Regions from separate parts of the Rhizobium sp. FG96 genome, predicted to be linked through region 3. Evidence: predicted binding sites of a transcription regulator. Region 3 holds the regulator's gene; each other region holds the start of a gene.
The links. Region 3 encodes PhoB, which activates phosphate uptake and scavenging genes when phosphate is short. Its sites were predicted from a motif close to TGTCATNNANCTGTCAT; they were not measured.
Positions count from the first base shown of each region.

Region 1 (7,765 bases), 320 kb from region 3:
CGACAAGATCGTCGTGATGCAGCAGGGTCGGGTCGTCGAGGAAGGCAATCACGAGACGCTTGCGAAGCTCGAGGACGGACTTTACGCTCGCCTGAACAATCTCCAGAGGCCGGCGGCCTCGAATACGATCTGATACGGGAATACTGAAGACATGAGCGACGCTGCTATGAAACTGGTTGTGGTTGGGGCAGCAGGGCGCATGGGCCAGACGCTGATCCGGCTGATCGATTCCATCGATGGCGTGACGCTGCATGCGGCGATCGAACGCGCGGGCTCGCCCTTCGTCGGACGCGATGCGGGCGAGCTTGCCGGGCTCGGGCCGAATGGCGTGATCATCGGCGACGATCCGCTCGCCGCCTTCCTGCATGCCGAAGGTGTCCTCGACTTTACCTCGCCGACGGCAAGCGTAGAATTTGCCGGACTGGCAGCACAAGCGCGTATCGTCCATGTGGTCGGCACGACGGGATGCTCGGATGCCGACGATGCCAAGATCCAGGCGGCGGGGCGCCATGCGCGGATCGTCAAGTCGGGCAATATGAGCCTCGGCGTCAATCTTCTCAGCGTCTTCATCGAGCAGGCTGCCCGGGCGCTCTCGCCCGAGGACTGGGATATCGAAGTTCTCGAAATGCATCACAAGCGCAAGGTCGATGCGCCCTCGGGTACGGCGTTGTTGCTCGGCGAGGCCGCTGCCAAGGGTCGCGATGTCGATCTGAAGACGCAATCGGTCCGGGTCCGCGATGGCCATACCGGTGCGCGCGAAGCCGGTACGATCGGCTTTGCGACGCTTCGCGGCGGCTCGGTGATCGGCGAGCATTCGGTGCTCTTTGCCGGCGAAGGCGAGATCGTTTCGATGTCGCATAGCGCCGCTGATCGCTCGATCTTCGGCCGCGGCGCCATTAAGGCAGCGCTCTGGGCGCGCGACAAGAAGCCAGGTTTCTATTCCATGCTCGATGTCCTCGGGCTCTCTTCACAATAATCCCCACGGAGGCAGACTTTTATGAGCGGCACACTCGTTCTCGTTCGGCATGGCCAGAGCGACTGGAACCTGAAGAACCTCTTCACCGGCTGGAAGGACCCTGATCTGACCGAACTCGGCATCCAGGAAGCGACGGCCGGCGGCCAGGCGCTTGCCGATTATGGCATCAAGTTCGATGTCGCCTACACCTCGGCGCTGACCCGCGCGCAGCACACGCTGAAGCTCATCCTCGACAAGGTCGGCCAGCAGGGCCTGCAGACGATCAAGGATCAGGCGCTGAACGAGCGCGACTACGGCGATCTCTCCGGTCTCAACAAGGATGACGCCCGCGCCAAGTGGGGCGAAGAGCAGGTCCATATCTGGCGCCGCTCCTACGACGTCCCGCCTCCGGGCGGCGAAAGCCTGCGTGATACCGGCGCCCGCGTCTGGCCCTACTACCTGACGGAAATCCTGCCGCGCGTTCTGCGTGGCGAGAAGGTTCTCGTCGCGGCTCACGGCAACTCGCTGCGTTCGCTGGTCATGGTGCTCGACCGCCTGACCCGCGAGCAGGTTCTCGACCTCAACCTCGCGACCGGCGTTCCGATGGTCTACAAGCTGAAGGCCGATTCCACCGTCGCTTCCAAGGAAGTGCTCGGCGACATGTCCGCCGCTCACTGAGCCGGATTCGCATCAATCAGAAAGCCGGACCAAGTGCCCGGCTTTTTTCAGTTCTCGATGGTGAATTGCACCCGGTCTGCGGCGAAGCGGGTGATGGAATATTGCACGGGAACGCCGTCGAGATCGGTGTTCATCGCCTTGGTGATCAGCAGGATCGCACCGGGCGTCAGCTCCAGATCGGCGATGTCTCCGGCATCGGCATGCGCGGCGGTGATCTCGGTCGTTGCGCGGACATAGTCCTGCAAGCCGAGCAGTGCGAAGGCCTTGGTAATCGATTCCGTCTTGCGGTAGGTTTCGGCGATATCGCCAAAGCGTGCAGCCGGAAACCAGCTCGTTGCCCGTGAGACCGGGCGCTTGTCAGCCTCCCGCGTCGTTTCCAGCCTGATGACCGCATCGCCGGCGCGCATCTTCAGCCAGCGGGCGACCTCCGCGTCTGCAGGTTCCGTGGCAGCCGCCAGCAGGAAGCCGCGTGTTTCCCTGGCCTGGCCACTGATGCCTGTGGTGAAGCGCGTGCGCCTACTGATTGGGAAGTTCAACCGCTCCCGGCGCTCGATCAGCGTACCGCGGCCCTGCACGGCGCGGACGATGCCTTCCTGAGCCAGCGCCGCAAGGGCGCTTCGAACCGTATGCCGGTTGACGCCGAACTGTTCGGCGAGCGCCGTTTCCGGCGGCACCATGCCCGTTTCATCATAAGCGCCGCGGGTAATTGCCTCGCGGATGCGATCCGCTATCTGGCGCCATAGCGCCACCCCCGTCTGCCTCTGTACCTGCTTCAGCCCAGCCATTTCACCCCTGCCATGTCACACGCTTGTCATGTCCCCGATTTAAGCGTAGCTATATCTTGTATGGTTGTCTATATCAATAGACATTTCGAAGGATGTGGCGATGAAACCAGCAGAGAAAATCGAGGCAGCCGACGGCAGGAAGAGGGTGGCCGATCTTCTCGCCCGCTCCGAGCTTGCCGAACTGAATGACGCCTGGGAGGCGCTTGCAAACAAGCCCGAGGTTCAGGCCGTGCGTGGCCCGGAAACCGGACTGGTAATGGTCCGCGGCCGCATCGGCGGTGGCGGCTCGGCCTTCAATCTCGGCGAAGTGACGGTCACCCGCGCCACGATCCGGCTCGCCAGCGGCACGGTCGGCCATGGTCAGTCGCTGGGCACCGATCGCAAGAAGGCGCGGCTTTGCGCGATCTTCGACGCTCTCTGGCAGGACGAGGCAACCAAGGCGTTCGTCGAGGACAGACTGCTTCAGCCGATCGCCCAGCGCATCGCCACCGCGACGCAGCAGAAGGCCGACGAGACGGCCGCAACACGCGTCGACTTCTTCACCATGGTTCGCGGAGACGATTGATGGAACTCAGGAACGATACTTTGACCGGTGGCTTTGCCGAGCCGGTCTTCCAGGCCCAGAGCGTCTTCAAGGCGATGATGGATGCCATGGCCCGCCCAGGCTCGATCCAGACGCTGTCGCCCGATGCTGCCCCGCCTGCGCCGATGGGTGCCGCGGCCGGCGCCATCGCGCTGACGCTCTGCGATCATGACACGCCGGTCTGGCTTTCGCCTGCGCTGAACAAATCTGCCGTACCGGGCTGGCTGAGCTTCCACACGGGCGCGACCGTCACCACCGAAAAGGCCGAGGCGCGCTTCGCCTTCGTCGACAGCGGCATGGCGCTCTCCACTTTTGGCCTCTTCGCCCCGGGCACGCAGGAATATCCCGACCGTTCGACGACGGTTGTCATCGAGATTGCTGCGCTCGACGGCGGCAAGGCGCTGGCGCTGATGGGACCGGGTATCAAGACCGTGACGGAAATCGCACCGGTGGGACTGCCGGAGACCTTCATCCGCCTCTGGAACGAGAACCGCGCCTTGTTCCCGCGCGGTGTCGACATCGTGCTGGCCGCAGGCAGCAGTTTCCTCTGCCTGCCGCGCACCACCAAGATCACTGCAACGGAGATGTGAACCATGTATGTTGCTGTCAAAGGTGGCGAGGCCGCCATCGCCAATGCTCATCGCCTGCTCGCCGACCGCCGCCGCGGTGACCGCTCGCTTCCGGCAATCGGCATCGAGCAGATCGTCGCGCAGCTGGCGCTTGCCGTCGACCGCGTCATGGCGGAGGCATCGCTCTACGACCGGACCCTTGCCGCGCTTGCCGTACGCCAGTCGCGCGGCGACATGATCGAGGCGATCTTCCTGCTGCGTGCCTACCGCACGACGCTGCCGCGCTTCGGTTACTCTAAGCCGCTCGATACGAGCCGCATGACGATCGAGCGCCGTATCTCGGCGACCTACAAGGACCTTCCGGGCGGCCAGCTGCTCGGCCCGACCTTTGACTATACGCATCGTCTGCTCGACCCGTCGCTGCTGACGGACGAAGAGGTTGAAGAGCCAGCTCAGCGTCAGGCCGAAACCGGCCGCGTCATCCGCGTCTCCGAAATCCTCGGCCAGGAAGGCCTGATCGAAGACGATGGTTCGATGCCCGAAGATCACGAGATCGGCGACCTGACGCGCGAGCCGATGGAATTCCCGATGAGCCGGGATCTGCGCCTGCAGGCGCTCGCCCGAGGCGACGAAGGCTTCCTTCTGGCGCTCGGCTACTCGACGCAGCGCGGCTACGGCCGCAACCACCCCTTCACCGGCGAAATCCGCATCGGCGAAGTCGAGGTGGAATTCGACGTGCCTGAACTCGGCTTTGCCGTTTCTCTCGGCACGATCCAGGTCACCGAATGCCAGATGGTCAACCAGTTCAAGGGATCGGCCAAGGCTCCGCCGCAGTTTACCCGCGGCTACGGCCTGGTTTTCGGCCAGAGCGAGCGCAAGGCAATGTCGATGTCGCTCGTCGACCGCGCGCTGCGCGCCGGCGAACTCGGCGAGGATGTGACGGCACCGGCGCAGGACGAGGAATTCGTCATCTCGCATGCCGACAATGTCCAGTCGACCGGCTTCGTCGAGCATCTGAAACTGCCGCATTACGTCGACTTCCAGGCCGAACTCGATCTCGTGCGCCGCATGCGCCGCGACTTCGAGGCAAGCCGCAACAATAGCGAAGCAATGAAGGAAGCAGCAGAATGACCGATCTTGCCAGCTACAATTTCGCCTATCTCGATGAGCAGACGAAGCGGATGATCCGCCGGGCGATCCTGAAAGCGATCGCCATTCCCGGCTATCAGGTGCCCTTCGCCAGCCGCGAAATGCCGATGCCTTACGGCTGGGGCACCGGCGGCGTTCAGGTGACGGCCTCGATCATCGGTCCCGATGACGTGCTGAAGGTCATCGACCAGGGTGCCGACGACACGACCAATGCCGTCTCGATCCGCGCCTTCTTCCAGAAGGTCGCCAATGTCGCGGTGACCACGCATACCAAGGACGCGACGATCATCCAGACGCGTCACCGCATTCCCGAGGAAAAGCTCGGCATCAACCAGGTGCTGGTCTACCAGGTGCCGATCCCGGAGCCGCTGCGCTTCCTCGAACCGCGCGAGACCGAGACCCGCAAGATGCATGCGCTTGAGGAATACGGCCTCATGCATGTGAAGCTCTACGAGGACATCGCCCATAACGGCCGAATCTCCAAGACCTATGCCTATCCGGTGAAGGTTGCGGGCCGTTATGTGATGGACCCGTCGCCGACCCCGAAGTTCGACAATCCGAAAATGCACATGTCGGATGCCCTGCAGCTCTTCGGCGCCGGGCGCGAAAAGCGCATCTATGCGGTGCCGCCCTATACGGAAGTCGTCAGCCTCGACTTCGAGGACTATCCCTTCGAGATCCAGCGCTTCGGCAAGCCCTGCGCGCTCTGCGGCGCCGAAGAAGTCTACCTCGACGAAGTCATCCTCGACGACAAGGGCGGGCGCATGTTCGTCTGCTCCGACACCGACCATTGCGAAGACCGCCGCGAGCACGGCCATGCCGGCGAAATGCTTGCGCCCAAGGAGGCTGCGGAATGACCGAAACACCGCTTCTCAAAGTCAACGACGTCTCGAAATTCTACGGCAACCGTATCGGCTGCCGGAATGTCTCCTTCGAGCTCTGGCCGGGTGAAGTCCTGGCGATCGTCGGCGAGTCCGGCTCCGGCAAGACGACGCTGCTCAACTGCATTTCGACGCGCCTGATGCCGACCACCGGCAGTGTCGAGTATCACATGCGCGACGGCAGCTACCGCGACCTCTATCGCATGAACGAGGCGGAGCGCCGCTTCCTGATGCGCACCGACTGGGGCTTCGTGCACCAGAACCCGGCCGATGGCCTGCGCATGACGGTTTCGGCCGGCGCCAATGTCGGCGAGCGGCTGATGGCGATCGGTGACCGGCATTATGGCAAGATCCGCTCGACGGCCATCGACTGGCTGGAGCGCGTCGAAATCAATGCCGAACGCATCGACGACCAGCCCCGCGCCTTTTCCGGCGGCATGCGCCAGCGCCTGCAGATCGCCCGCAACCTGGTGACCGGCCCCCGCCTCGTCTTCATGGACGAGCCGACCGGCGGTCTCGACGTCTCGGTTCAGGCCCGCCTGCTCGATCTCGTCCGCGGCCTCGTCAACGATCTTGGCCTCGCGGCGATCATCGTGACCCACGATCTCGCGGTCGCGCGCCTGCTCTCGCACCGGATGATGGTGATGAAGGACGGCAATGTCATCGAACACGGTTTGACCGACCGCGTGCTCGACGATCCGCGCGAGCCTTATACCCAGCTTCTCGTTTCCTCCATCCTGCAGGTGTGACCATGGCAACGCCACTCGTCGTTTCGGAAGTCGCAAAAAGCTTCACCATGCATCTGCGCGACGGCATCAAGCTGCCGGTCGTTTCGGATGTCACCTTCTCCGTTGCAGCCGGCGAATGCGTCGTGCTCGGAGGCCCCTCGGGCATCGGCAAGAGCTCGCTCCTGAAGATGATCTACGGCAACTATGCCGTCGATACCGGCCAGATCCTGGTCAACCACCAGGGCCGCGTCGTCGATCTCGCCTCGGCCGATCCGCGCACGATCATCGATGTGCGCAAGCGCTCGCTCGGCTATGTCAGCCAGTTCCTGCGCACGGTACCGCGCGTTGCGGCGATCGATGTCGTTGCCGAGCCCCTCGTCGCACGCGGCGTGCCGGTCAGCGAAGCCCGCGAGAAGGCGGCCGAGCTTCTCACCAAGCTCAACCTGCCCGAAGCCCTCTGGCAGCTGCCGCCCGCAACCTTTTCCGGTGGCGAGCAGCAGCGTGTCAACATCGCCCGCGGCTTCATCACCGATCACACGATCCTGCTGCTCGACGAGCCAACGGCGTCGCTCGATGCCACCAACCGCGCTGTCGTGGTCGGCATGATCGCCGAGAAGACGAAGGCTGGCGTCGCCCTGCTCGGCATCTTCCATGACGAAGAAGTGCGCGAGGCCGCTGCCGACCGCATTCTCGACGTCCAGAAGTTCTCTCCCAGAAAGGCCATAGCGGCATGACCCGGAAAATCGGCGAAAAGCCCTACATCCACGAGACGGCATCGGTCAGCGACGCCACGCTCGGCCGCTATACCGAAATCTCGGAGCGCTGCCGGATCAGCGAAGTCGAGTTCGGCGACTATTCCTACATCATGCAGGATGGCTCGATCTGGTGCGCGACGATCGGCAAGTTCGTCAACATTGCCGCCGCGGTGCGCATCAACGCCACCAACCATCCGACCTGGCGGGCGACGCTGCACCACTTCACATACCGCGCCACCGACTACTGGCCGGATGCCGACATGGAGACGGAATTCTTTGAATGGCGCCGCTCCAATCGCGTCACCATCGGTCACGATGTCTGGATCGGGCATGGCGCCACGATCCTGCCCGGCGTCACCGTCGGCAACGGTGCGGTGATCGGTGCCGGCGCCGTCGTCTCCAAGGATGTTGCCCCCTACACGATTGTCGGCGGCGTGCCCGCGAAGCTCATTCGCGAGCGTTTTGCGAAGGGTGTCGGCGAGCGGATGGACAAGCTTGCCTGGTGGGATTGGGAGCATTCGAAACTGCGTTCGGCACTCGACGATTTCCGCGCGCTTTCGGCCGAAGATTTCCTTAGCCGGCATGGTGCATGAAGCACCATCGCCAGCGTCCTTTATGACAGTCATTACACAAAACTGACATTGGAGGTTCATCAAGCAGGACTAATGCACTCCGAGACGAA
Region 1 is NZ_JBMDIL010000006.1:69,292-77,056, reverse strand. It holds gene ACODR6_RS13380 (ABC transporter ATP-binding protein) at 1-133, shown strand, start outside; gene dapB (4-hydroxy-tetrahydrodipicolinate reductase) at 152-976, shown strand; gene ACODR6_RS13370 (2,3-bisphosphoglycerate-dependent phosphoglycerate mutase) at 998-1,633, shown strand; gene phnF (phosphonate metabolism transcriptional regulator PhnF) at 1,681-2,418, opposite strand; gene phnG (phosphonate C-P lyase system protein PhnG) at 2,519-2,983, shown strand; gene phnH (phosphonate C-P lyase system protein PhnH) at 2,983-3,591, shown strand; gene ACODR6_RS13350 (carbon-phosphorus lyase complex subunit) at 3,595-4,701, shown strand; gene ACODR6_RS13345 (alpha-D-ribose 1-methylphosphonate 5-phosphate C-P-lyase PhnJ) at 4,698-5,576, shown strand; gene phnK (phosphonate C-P lyase system protein PhnK) at 5,573-6,349, shown strand; gene phnL (phosphonate C-P lyase system protein PhnL) at 6,352-7,062, shown strand; gene ACODR6_RS13330 (DapH/DapD/GlmU-related protein) at 7,059-7,676, shown strand.
Region 1: a site for PhoB is predicted at 2,432-2,448, ahead of phnF (phosphonate metabolism transcriptional regulator PhnF). Genes of this name have one in related genera too.

Region 2 (7,765 bases), on a different contig from region 3:
AAGCTTCCCTATTCGATGAAGGTCCTGCTCGAAAACCTGCTGCGCTTCGAAGACGGCCAGTCGGTTACGAAGGAGCACATCCAGGCAGTTGCCGAATGGCTCGTCAACAAGGGCTCGGTCGAAAACGAAATCGCATACCGCCCCGCTCGCGTGCTGATGCAGGACTTCACCGGCGTTCCGGCTGTCGTCGATCTGGCCGCAATGCGCGATGCGATGGTTTCGCTCGGTGGCGACCCCGAGAAGATCAACCCGCTGGTTCCCGTCGATTTGGTCATCGACCACTCCGTCATCGTCGATGAATTCGGCACGCCGCAGGCTTTCGCCAAGAACGTCGAGCTGGAATACCAGCGCAACGGCGAGCGCTACCGCTTCCTGAAGTGGGGCCAGCAGGCATTCCAGAACTTCCGCGTCGTTCCTCCGGGCACCGGCATCTGTCACCAGGTCAATCTCGAATATCTCGGCCAGACCGTCTGGACGAAGGAAGAGGACGGCGAGACGATCGCCTATCCGGATACCTGCGTCGGCACCGACTCGCATACCACGATGATCAACGGTCTCGGCGTTCTCGGCTGGGGCGTTGGCGGTATCGAAGCCGAAGCTGCGATGCTCGGTCAGCCTGTTTCCATGCTGCTGCCTGAAGTCATCGGCTTCAAGCTCACCGGGAAGCTCAAGGAAGGCGTCACCGCGACCGACCTCGTGCTCATGGTCGTTCAGATGCTGCGCAAGAAGGGCGTCGTTTCGAAGTTCGTCGAATTCTTCGGCTCGGGCCTCGACAACATGCCGCTCGCCGACCGCGCCACCATCGGTAACATGGGTCCGGAATACGGCGCGACCTGCGGCTTCTTCCCGGTCGATGGCGAAACCGTCAACTACCTCAACATGTCGGGCCGCACCAAGGACCGCATCGCCCTCGTCGAAGCCTATTCCAAGGCTCAGGGCATGTGGCGTGAAGGCGATGGTTCCGACCTCGTATTCACCGATACGCTCGAACTCGACCTCGGCGACGTCGTGCCTGCCATGGCCGGCCCGAAGCGTCCGGAAGGCCGCATCCCGCTCGAGAACATCGCGTCCGGCTTTGCCGGCTCGCTCGAAGGCGAATACAAGAAGCCCGGCCAGCTTTCGAACCGCTATGCGGTTGAAGGCACCGACTTCGATCTCGGCCATGGCGACGTTGCCATCGCTGCCATCACCTCCTGCACCAACACGTCCAACCCGTCGGTTCTGATCGCTGCCGGCCTTCTCGCCCGCAACGCCGTTGCCAAGGGCCTGAAGACCAAGCCGTGGGTCAAGACCTCGCTGGCTCCGGGATCGCAGGTCGTCGGCGAATATCTGGCCAAGTCCGGCCTGCAGGCCGATCTCGACAAGCTCGGCTTCAACCTCGTCGGCTTCGGCTGCACGACCTGCATCGGTAACTCCGGCCCGCTGCCGGCGCCGATCTCGAAGACGATCAACGACAAGGGCCTGATCGTTTCGGGCGTGCTCTCGGGCAACCGTAACTTCGAAGGCCGCATCTCGCCAGACGTTCAGGCGAATTACCTCGCCTCCCCGCCGCTCGTCGTCGCCTACGCGCTTGCCGGTACGGTCCAGAAGGACCTGACCAAGGAGCCGATCGGCGAAGACCAGAACGGCAACCCTGTCTACCTCAAGGACATCTGGCCGACCTCGCACGAAGTGCAGGAATTCATCCAGAAGTACGTCACGCGCGAACTCTATGAGTCCAAGTATGCCGACGTCTTCAAGGGCGATGAAAACTGGCAGGCCGTTCAGGTTCCTCCGGGCCAGACCTACGCCTGGGACGACCAGTCGACCTACGTCCAGAACCCGCCTTACTTCGTCGGCATGGGCAAGACCGGTAGCGGCATTTCCGATATCAAGGGTGCTCGCGTCCTCGGTCTCTTCGGCGACAAGATCACCACCGACCACATTTCCCCGGCCGGTTCGATCAAGGCGGCTTCGCCGGCTGGTGCATATCTCACCGGTCACGGCGTCGGCGTTGCCGACTTCAACCAGTACGGCACGCGCCGCGGCAACCATGAAGTCATGATGCGCGGCACCTTCGCCAACATCCGTATCCGCAACCACATGCTGGGTGCGAACGGCAAGGAAGGCGGCTTCACGATCCACTATCCGTCGAAGGAAGAGGAATCGATCTACGACGCGGCCATGCAGTATAAGGCCGAGGGCGTTCCGCTGGTCATCTTCGCCGGTGTCGAATACGGCAACGGCTCTTCGCGTGACTGGGCTGCAAAGGGCACCAACCTGCTCGGCGTCAAGGCTGTCGTCGCGCAGAGCTTCGAGCGTATCCACCGCTCGAACCTGGTCGGCATGGGCGTCATCCCCTTCGTCTTCGAAGAGGGCACGACCTGGCAGAGCCTCGGCCTGAAGGGCGACGAAATCGTCACCATCGAAGGTCTCGAGAACATCAAGCCGCGTGAGAAGAAGATTGCCAAGATCACCTACGGCGACGGCACCGTGAAGGAAGTTCCGCTTCTGTCGCGCGTCGACACGCTGGATGAGGTCATCTACCTCAACAACGGCGGCATCCTGCAGACGGTTCTGCGTGATCTCGCTGCTTAATTCTTAAGACAAGCGCATGATAATCGCCGCCGGAGAGCAATCTCCGGCGGTTTTTCTTTGCGGGACGAGGCTCACGGCGATGTGTTCCGGCTGCGATGGCGGGTGGGCCTGTCTCACCCGTTCGTTACTTCCCGTTTTGAGCCGGAAGGATTATCTCTACGGTCGTAATCGGGGCCTGCGGTATCGGTCCGCCGCATGTTCTGGAAAAGAGGTTGCAATGTCGCCGCGTTTTTTGATTTCGATGATTGCCGGTCTGGTGCTCGCGGCACCGCTTCATGCCGAAGACGGCAAGCCGAAGGGCGTCGTCGAACTCTTCACCTCCCAGGGCTGCGGCTCCTGTCCGCCGGCTGATGCGGCGTTTCGCAAGATCGTCGGCCAGGGCGATGTCATCGCGCTTGCTTATCATGTCGATTACTGGAACTATCTCGGCTGGACCGACACGCTGAGCTCGAAACAGAATACCGACCGGCAGTATGGCTATGCCCGGATGCTCGGCCGCAGCAACGTCTATACGCCGCAGGTGGTGGTCAACGGCCGCGACCATATGGCGGGATCCGACATCTCGGCGATCAACGGCAAGATCAATGGCTTCTCCACCGAGGGCAAGGGTCTCTCCGTGCCCGTCGATGCGCAGATGCGTGGCGACGAGCTGGAGATCAAGATCGGTGCCGGGCAGGGCAAGGCCAGCGTCGTCATGGTCTATTTCGACAAGGAAAAGACCATCGACGTCGAAAAGGGCGAGAACAGCGGCCAGAAGATTTCCTACATCAACAGCGTCAGCGACATCGAAACCGTGGGCATGTGGGACGGAAAGGCAACAAGCCTGACCTTACCTGCAACGGTGCTGCAGAAGGCCGACCTCGAGGGCTGTGCAATTCTGCTGCAGGCTGCTACGGCTGATGGTGACCCGGCCGCGATCCTGGGAGCAACCGTCATCATGGCGGGCAAGAATATCTGAGGGTTTCATCTGCTGCGGCAGATGGAAAACGGGGCGGCCCGGCTGATCGTATTCGGGGCTGGGGTTAAGGTCGATACGCTCAGCCGGGCCCTTTGGCGCGCTGGCGCCAAATCGGTGAGCGGAACTTCCCCTGCAAATGAGGCGCTGTTTTGACTGAATTGCGGCGCTCAGGAGATTGCATAGCATATGATTAATGTGATGACTGGCCGCACTTGCAATTTGGCGCGGCTCGGGCAAACTGTCACTCTCCTGTCACAAGCGGAGGCACAGGGAGACTGATGACAGATCAGCCGGATTTGCGGCATGGCGATCACCGTTCCGCCGACAATAGTTCCTCAGTCGTCGTCGATCTTAAAGAATACAAGCAGAGCAAGGATCCGTTGCCGGTGACGTTTCACCGGCGAGAGCTGGATGCAATCCTGTGGATTTACGGCCGCATGGTCGGCGAGGGCGAGTGGAAAGACTACGCAATCGACCACATGAAGGACAAGGCGGTGTTCTCCGTCTTCAAGCGCTCCGGCGAAATGCCCCTCTTCACCATCGAGAAAGATCCCAAGCTTGCCAACAAGCAGGGCGCCTATTCCGTGGTGAATACCAACGGCATGATCCTGAAGCGTGGCCACGAGCTGCAGCAGGTCCTGAAGGTCTTCGACAAGGTTCTGAAGCTCGTCGACAAGTAGGCGTTCAGCCCTTGAACAGCGTGCCGGGATAGATCGACGGGTCGGGATCGCTGTTCTTTCCTTCGCCAAGCGCGCGCTGCATCAGCATCGTATCCAGCCAGCGGCCGTGCTTGTATCCGGTGCCCTTGAGCAGACCGGTTTCCTCGAAACCCAACGAACGGTGCAGTGCGATCGATGCCGGATGTGCTCCGCCGATTACCGCTACCATCTGCCGGAAGCCGAGGGTGGTGCAACGCGATATCAGTTCCGACAACAGCGCCGTGCCGATGCCCTTTCCACGGGCCTCTGGCGCCAGATAAATCGAATCCTCGACCATCCACCTGTAGGCTGGGCGCGTGCGGAACGCCGAAGCGTAGGCATAGCCAAGCAGCAGACCGTTTTCGTCGGCCGCGGCGATATAGGGGTAGCCTTGGCCTGTTATGGAAGATAGCCGCGTGGCCATCTCCTGGCGCTCTGGCGGGACGATCTCGTAGCTGGCGGTCCCTGACAGAACGGCCTCGCGGTAGATCTCGGTGATGGCATCAAGGTCGGAAGCGGAGATATCGCGGAGATAGACGGTCATTCGGCAGCCGATGTCCTGAAGTGTGGTTCAGGCTGAAAACCATCCGGTGCGTGATTTGGCAACAGGAAAAGCATAAAGGTATCGCCGGGTGGAGCGCTGTTGCTTGTTGCTATTGTCTTCGCTCCGCCGCTGACAGCTGCATGGTGGCCAAGCCGGCGAGTTGACCGAGCCCGCCGCAGCTTCTAGAGAACGGCTTTCGCGGAACAGGCCCGTTGTGCCAGGCGGCACACCGGCCGCATGCGTCAACTTTGGAGAAATACCATTATCAAGATCCTGGTTTTGCTGCACGCCGCTGACGGCATCGACTGGCAGTCTCCCCCTGCCGGCACCAGCCTGAAGACCTTGAACGAGGCCGAGGAGCAGGGCTTCATCGAGATTCGCGGCGAGTTCCAGAAGCGGCAATTCCGCCTGACGAAGCGCGGCTCCGATCATGTTGCGCTCGACCGGCGGCGCCTGGCAGCGCGCAAGCTCTGAGACGCAAAGCCGACTGTCACATGCTGGCCGCGCAGAGCTAAGTGCAGCATCCACACTTCGCAAAATAAAACCGCCCGCAACATTCTCTGTTGCAGGCGGTTCGGTTGTCTCTGATCCAGCCAGGGTGGCGTTCAGGTCGCCCCGCTGTCACCCGTTCCGTCTTATTTGCGGTTACCCATGAACTGCAGAAGGAACATGAACAGGTTGATGAAGTCGAGGTAGAGCGTCAGAGCGCCCATGATCGCCTTGCGGCCCATGACCTCAGCACCGTCTGCTTCATAGTACAGTTCCTTGATGCGCTGGGTATCGTAGGCCGTGAGGCCTGCGAAGATCAGGACGCCGATCACGGAGATCGCGAACTGCAGGGCAGACGAGCCCAGGAAGATGTTCACGATCGACGCGATGATCAGGCCGAAGAGACCCATGATCAGGAACGAGCCCATGGCCGAGAGATCACGCTTGGTCGTGTAGCCGTAGAGCGACAGGGCGCCAAACGAAGCGGCGGTCACGAAGAAGGTCTGCGTGATGCTCGACTGCGTGTAGACCAGGAAGATCGACGAGAGCGACAGGCCGACCAGCGCGGCATAGACCCAGAAGGTCGTCTGCGCGGCGGCAACGCTCATGCGGTTGATCCGGAAGCTCAGGAAGAAGACCGCAGCCAACGGAGCAAGGATCACGACCCAGCGAAGCGGCGACTGGAAAAGCAGTACGCCGAACTGCGTCAGCTGATTGTCCTGGACCGCCAAATTGAAGCCGAGATAGGCCGCAACACCCGTGATCGCCAGACCCAGCGCCATCAGGTTGTAGACCTTGAGCATATAGGAGCGCAGCCCCTGGTCGATCATCTCGCCAGTCTGTGCCCGGCTTTGGTAGTTACGAAGGTCAGCCATTGTTTCCTCTATACAAGCTCCGATGTGAATACGGTGTCGGGCTTTACGACCCGGGCGCCGCTGCGGAGCTCCAGCATGCCTGCAGACAATATGAGGCTTTCGCCCCTAGCAAACAAGGCCCTTGCAACCAGCGGCGGGGTTAAATCGCCGTAAGGTGAAGCTATTTCGTCAAACGATCATTCTAGAGCTCGCGCAGAACGGGTGCTGCCTTCTGGCCGAGAATGCGCCATGTGCCGATCAGGCCGATACCAACGGTCAGCACAAGTGCCGTCACCAGCGTCAGTCCGGCGACATCTGGCAGGAAGGCCGAGGGCAGCTTCATGATACGGCTGACGACGAACCAGGCGGCCGTTCCGCCGGCAAGCAGCGCGAAGATCGCGGTGGCGACACCGAGGATGAGATATTCGTAGCTGAAGGCGCGGATCAGCATGGAGCGGGTGGCACCCAGCGTCTTCAGGACGACGGCGTCATGCGTGCGCGCCCTGTTTCCGGCGGCGAGGGCGCCCGCGAGAACGAGGATCGAGGCGATCAGGGCGACGGAGGCTGCGGCGCGGATGGCGGTCGCAAGCTGGCCGACCAGCTCGTTGACGATATCGAGCGCGTCCTTCACGCGGACGCTGGTGATCGTCGGATAGGTGTTGGTGACGGTCTTCAGGAGCGCCGCTTCCTCGGCCGGCGTGGCAGAGGGATCGGTCAGTGTGGCGAGCCAGGCATGCGGGGCGCCGCGGAAGGTGTTGGGCGAGAAGACCATCACGAAGTTGATCGATAACGATTCCCATTCGACCTTGCGCAGGTTGGCGATGCGCGCGGTGATGTTGCGGCCCAGCACGTTGACGGTGACGGTATCGCCGATCTTGAGGCCGAGCTCTCCCGCCTCTTCGGCGGAGAAGGAGACCTGCGGTTCGCCGCTGTAATCCTTCGGCCACCAGCTGCCTTCTGTCAGCGAGGCATTCTCCGGCATGTTTTCGGAGTATGTGATGCCGCGGTCACCGCGGAGCACCCATTGGCCGGCGGGCGGAACCTTGCGCTTGGTGACGTCCTCGCCGTTAAAGGCGAGGATCCGGCCGCGCAGCATCGGCACTTCGACAAGCTTGCCTTCCGGCGCCTGCTGTTTGACGAGACTGCGGAAGTCTTCGACCTGGGCGCTCTGGATATCGACGAAGAAGAAGTTCGGCGCTCCTTCGGCCATCCGTCCGGTCAGCTGCTGGCGCAGATTGCCGTCGATCAACGTCAGGGTGACCAAGAGAGCGAGGCCGAGGCCGAGCGAGAGGACGACCGAGGGGGTCAGGGCGCCGGGGCGGTGGATATTGCCGATTGCGAGGCGCAGCGCCGGGGAATTGACGCGCGGACTGCGCTTCGCAAGCCAGGCGATGACAGCCGCGACGACGCGCAGGATGACGAAGGCGAAGATGATGGCGCCGACGAAGACGACGGCGATGAAGCGGTCATAGGCGGTGACGATCGCCAGGCCCGCAAGCGCGGCCATGAAGAGGGCGGCGAGCAGGATATAGGGCCAGGAGGGGAGCTTGCGGGCTTCGAAGCCTTGCTCGCGGAAGAGCGCCGTTGCCGGAACCTCGCGGGCATGGCCGAGCGGCAGGATGGCGAAGGCGAGCGTCGTCAGGAT
Region 2 is NZ_JBMDIL010000004.1:204,764-212,528, reverse strand. It holds gene acnA (aconitate hydratase AcnA) at 1-2,577, shown strand, start outside; gene ACODR6_RS09505 (DUF1223 domain-containing protein) at 2,795-3,535, shown strand; gene ACODR6_RS09500 (DUF2794 domain-containing protein) at 3,814-4,215, shown strand; gene ACODR6_RS09495 (GNAT family N-acetyltransferase) at 4,220-4,777, opposite strand; gene ACODR6_RS09490 (hypothetical protein) at 5,015-5,251, shown strand; gene ACODR6_RS09485 (Bax inhibitor-1/YccA family protein) at 5,413-6,141, opposite strand; gene ACODR6_RS09480 (ABC transporter permease) at 6,323-7,765, opposite strand, start outside.
Region 2: a site for PhoB is predicted at 3,775-3,791, ahead of ACODR6_RS09500 (DUF2794 domain-containing protein). Genes of this name have one in related genera too.

Region 3 (7,765 bases):
GGATGCCCGCTCGATACGCCATCGGGGCTGATGTTCGGCCATTACCAGATGGAGACGGATGAAGGCGAGCTCTTCGATGTCGAGATACCCGCCTTCTCCCTGGATTCACCCGGCCTGCTCAGAGTGCTGAACTGACCGTCACTCGGCCGGCTGCAGTTCGGCCGGTTCGAAGCGGTAGGTCGTCGAGCAGAACTCGCAGGTGACCGCGATTTCGCCATTCTCCTGGCTCGCTTTGATCTCGTCTGCCGAGAAGCCCTTCAGCACGCCCTTGATCTTGTCGCGCGAACAGCTGCAGCGGTCGAAGACCTCCTTGGCGTCATAGACGCGCACGCCGCGCTCGTGGAAGAGGCGGAAGAGCAGACGCTCGGTTCCGACCTGCGGGTCGGTCAGCTCGTCGGCATCGATGGTTTCCACCATCGTGCGTGCCTCAGTCCAGGAATCGTCTTCCTTCAGCGGCTGGCCGCTCTCGTCGCCATCGCCACCGTGCAGATCCTGCTGGCGCATGCGCTCAGGCGCTTCCGGCAGGAACTGGGCGACGAGGCCGCCTGCCCGCCAGCGATGGCGCGGCTTGCCGCTGTCGTCACGGTCGAGCAGTTCGGCCGCAGCGAGACGAACCCGCGTCGGGATCTGCTCGGACTGACGAAAATAGGTGCCGGCAATCTCTTCCAGCGAGGCGCCGTCGAGCGCGACGATGCCCTGATAGGGCTGGCTGAACTTGCCCTGGTCGATCGTGAAGGCGAGCACGCCCCTGCCGAGCAGCTGTTCGGGCTCGGTCTGGCCGGCGGCGATCGCTTCGTCGAGCAGCGCCTGATCGAAGCGCGCATAGGCGCGCACATTCTCAGGCGTCGAGAAATCGGCGACGAGTAGATCGACCGGGCCATCGCCCTTCGTCTGGACGGTGAACTTGCCGTCGAATTTCAGCGACGTGCCGAGCAGCACCGTCAGCACGATCACTTCGGCGAGAAGGCGGGCAACGGGTGCGGGATAGTGGTGGCGCTCCAGGATGGCGTCCAGCATCGGGCCGAGCTGGACGGCGCGGCCGCGCACATCCAGACCTTCAACCTGAAACGGGACAACATGATCATCACCGGCGAAATCGAACTCGCCAAGAGCGGCTGCAGCTTCTGCCATGGTCTTACTCCTAGTATTCAGAGCGGCAGACCAAGGCGTCTCTCCGCTCGCGCGGCCACGAGGCCGTCAGGCCGGATGTGGCGTCCAGTATGGTTCAGATCGCGCCCAGGCACCATGCAAGAATCGACTTCTGCGCATGAAGACGGTTTTCCGCTTCATCGAAGACCACGGATTGCGGGCCATCGATCACTTCGTCCGTGACTTCCTCACCACGATGGGCGGGCAGGCAATGCATGAACAATGCATCCTTGCCGGCCTTTGCCATCAAAGCCTGATTGACCTGATAGGGCTGGAAGACGTTGTGACCGCGAGCCCGATGTTCCTGATTCATGGAGACCCAGGTATCGGTTACCACGCAATCGGCGCCTTCGACCGCACGGTCGGCATCATGGCTGAGCAGGATTTCGGCGCCCTCATTGCGGGCCCAGTTCAGATAGTGATCCTTCGGCTCGGAACCAAGGGGTACGGCCATGTTCATGCGATAGCCGAAACGGGCAGCGCCTTCGACCAGCGAATGCAGCACATTGTTGCCGTCACCCGTCCAGGCGATCGTCTTGCCCTTGATCGGGCCGCGATGCTCTTCGAAGGTCATGATATCGGCCATGATCTGGCACGGATGCGTATCGTCGGTCAGCGCGTTGATGACCGGCACGGTAGCATGCTCGGCAAGCTCGAGCATGCGGTGGTGCTCGGTGGTGCGGATCATGATCGCATCGACATAGCGCGACAGGACCTTCGCGGTGTCGCCGATCGTCTCGGCGCGGCCGAGCTGCATTTCGGTGCCCGAGAGGAACAGTGTCTCGCCGCCGAGCTGGCGCATGCCGACATCGAAGGAGACGCGGGTACGTGTGGACGGCTTTTCGAAGATCATCGCCAGCATCTTGCCGGCGAGCGGCTTGTCGCCGGCGCCTGCCTTGAAAGCCTGCTTGCGCGAGATCGCATCATTCATGATGACGCGCAGATCGGCGGAGCTGACCGCCGAGAGATCGAGGAAGTGTTTGGGGGAAGCCATGTCGTCCTTACCTGTTTGCCTCGTAAGGCATCTATCCGTTCAAGCCGTCTTCTTGGCCTTGGCTGCGCGAATGCTCTCAGCGGCCTGCTCGATGCGTACGAGGCCTTCGCGGGCTTCTTCCGCAGTCACCACCAGAGGCGGCAGGAGACGGATGACGTTATCGCCCGCCGGGACACCCAGCAGATGCGCGCCGCGGATCGCAGCCAGGAGTTCGCTCGAGGGAACGGCGGCCTTGATGCCGAGCAGCAGGCCTTCGCCGCGGATATCCTCGATCACGTCAGGATAGCGATCCTTCAGCGACGCCAGGCCCTGGCGGAAGACCAGCGACACGTCGCGGACGTGCTGCAGGAAGCCATCGGCGAGCACGATATCGAGAACGGCACTGCCAACGGCCATGGCAAGCGGATTGCCGCCATAGGTCGAGCCGTGCGTGCCGGCCTTCATGCCGGAGGCCGCCTCAGCCGTCGCAAGGCAGGCGCCGAGCGGGAAACCGCCGCCGATGCCCTTGGCAACAGCCATGATGTCGGGGCTAACGCCGGACCATTCATAAGCGAAGAACTTGCCGGTACGGCCAACGCCGGTCTGCACTTCGTCGAGGATCAGCAGCAGGCCATGCTCATCGCAGAGCTGGCGCAGCGCCTTCATGAACTCGACGGTCGCCGGGCGGATACCACCCTCACCCTGTACGGGCTCGATCAGAATGCCTGCCGTTGCGTCGGTGATCGCCGCGCGGACGGCTTCGACATCGCCGAAAGGCACCTGGTCGAAACCGGGGGTCTTCGGACCGAAGCCTTCGAGATACTTCTCCTGGCCGCCGGCGGCGATCGTCGCCAGCGTACGGCCATGGAAGGCGCCTTCGAAGGTGATGATATGGAAGCGCTCCGGATGGCCCTTCGAATACTGGTAGCGGCGCGCGGTCTTGATCGCGCATTCCAGGGCTTCCGCACCCGAGTTGGTGAAGAACACCTTGTCGGCGAAAGTCGCTTCCGTCAGCCTCGTCGCGAGCTTTTCCTGGCCTGGGATCTCGTAGATGTTGGAGAGGTGCCAGACCTTCTCGGCCTGCGCCTTCAGGGCATCGACAACATGCGGATGGCTGTGGCCGACAGCGGTCACGGCAACGCCCGCGCCAAAATCCAGATATCGCTCGCCGGTCTCGGTAATCAGCCAGACGCCCTCACCTCGCTCGAACCGCAGAGGGGCACGAGAATAGGTATCATATAGCGGCGCGGCTTCAGCCATGGCGCGGTCTCCTGTCAGCGTTATGGGCAACCGGACTCCGGCTAAAAAACCAGGTCCGAAAAATTAAAAATGCCGCCTCTCGGCGGCGCTGTGCACTATTTACTTTTCGCACTGCAATGTCAACAAAACTACGGCTTTCGTGGCTTCTGGGTGACGCTCAAGCGATGTCGCGTTTCATCAACAGCTAATGTTGCAGAAATGACTCTGTGGGGAAGCAAGTTGGGGAAAACTTGAAATTCGATTCATCCGGATTCCCGCGACTCTTGTCACGGAGTCAGCCTCACACTAGGTTAAAACTCAATTACTAGACTGCATGCGGCGGAACTAGTCACCAAAATTAGTCAAGCGTTTCTTGTGTCGGATTCATCCGGGGCAAACGGTGAAGGATTCTGCCTTCACAACGCTTAAACGGCGGAGACACAGGGCATGAACTGGACAGACGAGCGGGTCGAGAAACTCAAGAAACTGTGGTCCGAAGGGTTGAGCGCGAGCCAGATCGCGGCGCAACTTGGAGGCGTAAGCCGGAATGCCGTTATCGGCAAGGTTCACCGTCTGGCACTGCCGGGCCGTGCCAAGGCCGGCGGCAATGCGACGGCGGCACGGGCTCCGAAGCGCACGACTTCGGCACCGCGCGCTCCGAACTACGCATCGCGCATGACGACCCGCACCGTTGCCCGCCCGCAGGGCGCAACGATGCTGAAGGAAGAGATCGAAATCGACGTCATGGAGGAGATGGAATATCGTCCGGCTTCCAACGTTGTCGTGCCGATCTCCCGCCGTCTCGGCCTGACGGAACTGACCGAGCGCACCTGCAAGTGGCCGGTCGGCGATCCGCTGAAGGACGATTTCCATTTCTGCGGCTGCGAAAGCCCGGATTCTTCGCCCTACTGCACCTATCACCAGCGCCTGGCTTACCAGCCGGTCAATGATCGCCGCAGGGCCGCAGCCCGGGCAAACTGAGCCGGGTAAAGACAAACGAAAAACGGGCCTTTCGGCCCGTTTTTTTGTATCTGCATGTCAGGAGGCCGTAGCCTCCTTGATCACTCAGGCTTCCATGGAATAACCGGCACCGCGGACGGTGCGGATGACATCCTGCATGTTCGAGAAGTTGAGCGCCTTGCGCAGGCGACCGACATGGACGTCGACGGTACGCTCGTCGACATAGATGTCGTGACCCCAGACGCCGTCGAGCAGTTGCGAGCGCGAGAAGACGCGGCCCGGCGACGACATAAGGAACTCCAGGAGGCGGAACTCGGTCGGTCCGAGACGGACTTCGCGGGTCTTGCGGTGAACGCGGTGCGTTTCGCGGTCGAGTTCGATATCGCCGCACTTCAGCACGGTCGAGAGAACTTCCGGCTTGGCGCGGCGCAGCATCGCCTTGACGCGGGCAACGAGCTCGGGCGTCGAGAACGGCTTCACGACATAGTCGTCCGCGCCGGTCGACAGGCCGCGAACGCGCTCGCTTTCCTCGCCGCGCGCCGTCAGCATGATGATCGGCAGACGCTCGGTCTCCGGGCGCATGCGCAGCCGGCGGCAGAGCTCGATGCCTGATACGCCAGGCAGCATCCAATCGAGGATAAGAAGGTCCGGCGTGCGCTCCTGAAGGCGGATTTCCGCCTCGTCGCCGCGCAGGATGGTATCGACTTCGAAACCTTCGGCTTCGAGATTGTAGCGAAGAAGCACGCTCAGTGCTTCTTCGTCTTCAACGACTGCAACTCTCGGGATCATTCTATTCTGTCTCCTGAGGCCCGGTCCGGATGATTATTCCGTTACCGCGCCGACGGTGTTGGCGGTGTCGTCCTTCGGACGCTCGCCTTCCGGCTGAGCGCCGGTCGCCATGTAGTAGATGGTTTCAGCAATGTTGGTGGCGTGGTCGCCGATGCGCTCGATGTTCTTGGCGCAGAAGAGCAGGTGCGTGCAGCTGGTGATGTTGCGCGGATCTTCCATCATGTAGGTCAGGAGCTCGCGGAACAGCGACGTGTACATCGCGTCGATTTCCTCGTCGCGCTCGCGGATCGACTTCGCCTTGTCGGCAGCGCGCGTCGTGTAGACGTCGAGCACCTCCTTCAGCTGGACGAGCGCGAGCTCGGAGAGATGCTCCAGGCCACGGGCGAGCTTGCGCGGAACGCCGGTGCTCTGCACGGCGATGACGCGCTTTGCGGTGTTCTTGCCGAGGTCGCCGACGCGCTCGAGGTCTGCGGCAATGCGGATCGAACCCATGATCTCGCGCAGGTCCGACGCCATCGGCTGGCGGCGGGCGATGGTGACGATCGCCTTGTCGTTGATCTCGCGCTCGGCGTGATCGAGGATCACGTCGTCGGAGATGACCTTCTGCGCCAGCGCCGCGTCGCCGTTGACGAGGGCGCGGACAGCGTCGGAAACCATCTGCTCGGCCAGGCCGCCCATTTCGGAAATGCGGCGCGAGAGGAACTTCAGGTCTTCGTCATACGCAGAAAAAATATGTGTCGATGCCATGGGGAAAGTCCTTGAGTGTCTATCGGGGGTCGTGACGCCAAAGATCAGCCGAAGCGGCCCATGATGTAATCCTGGGTGCGCGGATCGTCCGGATTGGTGAACATCTTGTCGGTGTCGTTCTCCTCGACGAGGTTGCCGAGGTGGAACATGGCCGTGCGCTGCGAAACGCGGGCGGCCTGCTGCATGGAGTGCGTGACGATGACGATCGTGTAGGCTTCGCGCAGCTCGTGGATCAGTTCCTCGACCTTTGCCGTGGCGATCGGATCGAGTGCCGAGCACGGCTCGTCCATCAGGATGACTTCAGGCGAGACTGCAACGGCGCGGGCGATGCAGAGGCGCTGCTGCTGACCGCCGGAGAGGCCGGTGCCGGATTCATGAACGCGGTCCTTGACCTCGTTCCAGAGGCCGGCGCGCTGCAGGCTGGTCTCGACGATCTGGTCCATGTCGGCCTTGGTCTTAGCGAGACCATGGATGCGCGGGCCGTAAGCGACGTTCTCATAGATCGACTTCGGGAACGGGTTCGGCTTCTGGAACACCATGCCGACGCGGGCGCGCAGTTCGACGACGTCGATATCCGGATCGTAGATATCGTCGCCATCGAGCGTGATCTTACCGGTGACGCGGCAATTGTCGATCGTGTCGTTCATGCGGTTCAGGCTGCGCAGGAAGGTGGACTTGCCGCAGCCGGACGGGCCGATGAGCGCCGTGACGGTGTTTTCGCGGATGTTCAGCTTGACGTCGAAGAGGGCGCGCTTTTCGCCGTAATAGACGGAAACGTCCTGGCCGATCATCTTGTAGGGAATGCTGTTCATTTTCTGGTCCAGAGCCTTTTCAACTGCTGCTTCGGTCAACATGTTCATTGTTTCTACTCCGTTTACCAGCGGCGCTCAAAGCGACGGCGCAAGAGGATGGCTCCGAGGTTCATGACGATCAGGAACAGGAGGAGGACGATAATGGCACCCGACGTACGTTCCACGAAGGCGCGTTCGGCTTCGTTGGCCCACATGTAGACCTGGACTGGGAGGGCGGTGGACGGGTCGAGAGGCGTGGCCGGTGCATTGGCGACGAAGGCGACCATGCCGATCAGCAAGAGCGGCGCGGTTTCGCCGAGCGCGTGCGCCAGGCCGATGATGGTGCCGGTCAGGATGCCCGGCATGGCGAGCGGCAGCACATGGTGGAACACCATCTGCATCTTCGAGGCGCCGAGACCGAGAGCGGCCGCGCGGATCGACGGCGGGACGGCGCGAAGAGCCGCACGCGTCGCGATGATGATCGTCGGCAGCGTCATCAGCGTGAGCACCAGACCGCCGACCAGCGAGGCCGAGCGCGGCATGCCCATGAAGTTGATGAACACTGAGAGACCGAGCAGACCGTAGACGATCGAGGGAACCGCAGCCAGGTTGTTGATGTTGACCTCGATGAGATCCGTCAGCCGGTTCTTCGGCGCGAATTCCTCGAGATAGATCGAGGCGGCGACACCGATCGGCAGCGACAGCACAAGAACGATCGCCATCAGATAGAGCGAGCCGATGAGGGCAACGCCGAGGCCGGCGGCTTCAGGACGGCTGGAATTGCCGTTGACGAAGAGGCCCGTGTTGAACTGCTTGAAGAGAGCGCCGCTCGACTTCAGTTCGTTCATCCAGCCAACCTGCTTGTCGTTGACCTTGCGGTTCTTCTCATCGACGCTCAGATCGATCTGGCCCTTGTTGGCGCTGTCGACATTGGCGTCGGCGAGAACCGTAACGTTGATCGTCTTGCCGATGATCGACGGGTCGGCGACGACCATGTCGCGCAGCTGGATCGGAGCGCCCTTGGAGAGCATCGCCGATGCATCACGCACGTCGGGACGGCTCGATGCGTTGATGTTGAGCTGCTTGACGATGGCGTCACGCAGCAGGGCGCCGTAAT
Region 3 is NZ_JBMDIL010000006.1:386,246-394,010, reverse strand. It holds gene apaG (Co2+/Mg2+ efflux protein ApaG) at 1-135, shown strand, start outside; gene ACODR6_RS15005 (Hsp33 family molecular chaperone) at 139-1,131, opposite strand; gene argF (ornithine carbamoyltransferase) at 1,226-2,143, opposite strand; gene ACODR6_RS14995 (aspartate aminotransferase family protein) at 2,183-3,382, opposite strand; gene ACODR6_RS14990 (GcrA family cell cycle regulator) at 3,809-4,342, shown strand; gene phoB (phosphate regulon transcriptional regulator PhoB) at 4,427-5,110, opposite strand; gene phoU (phosphate signaling complex protein PhoU) at 5,144-5,857, opposite strand; gene pstB (phosphate ABC transporter ATP-binding protein PstB) at 5,902-6,717, opposite strand; gene pstA (phosphate ABC transporter permease PstA) at 6,732-7,765, opposite strand, start outside.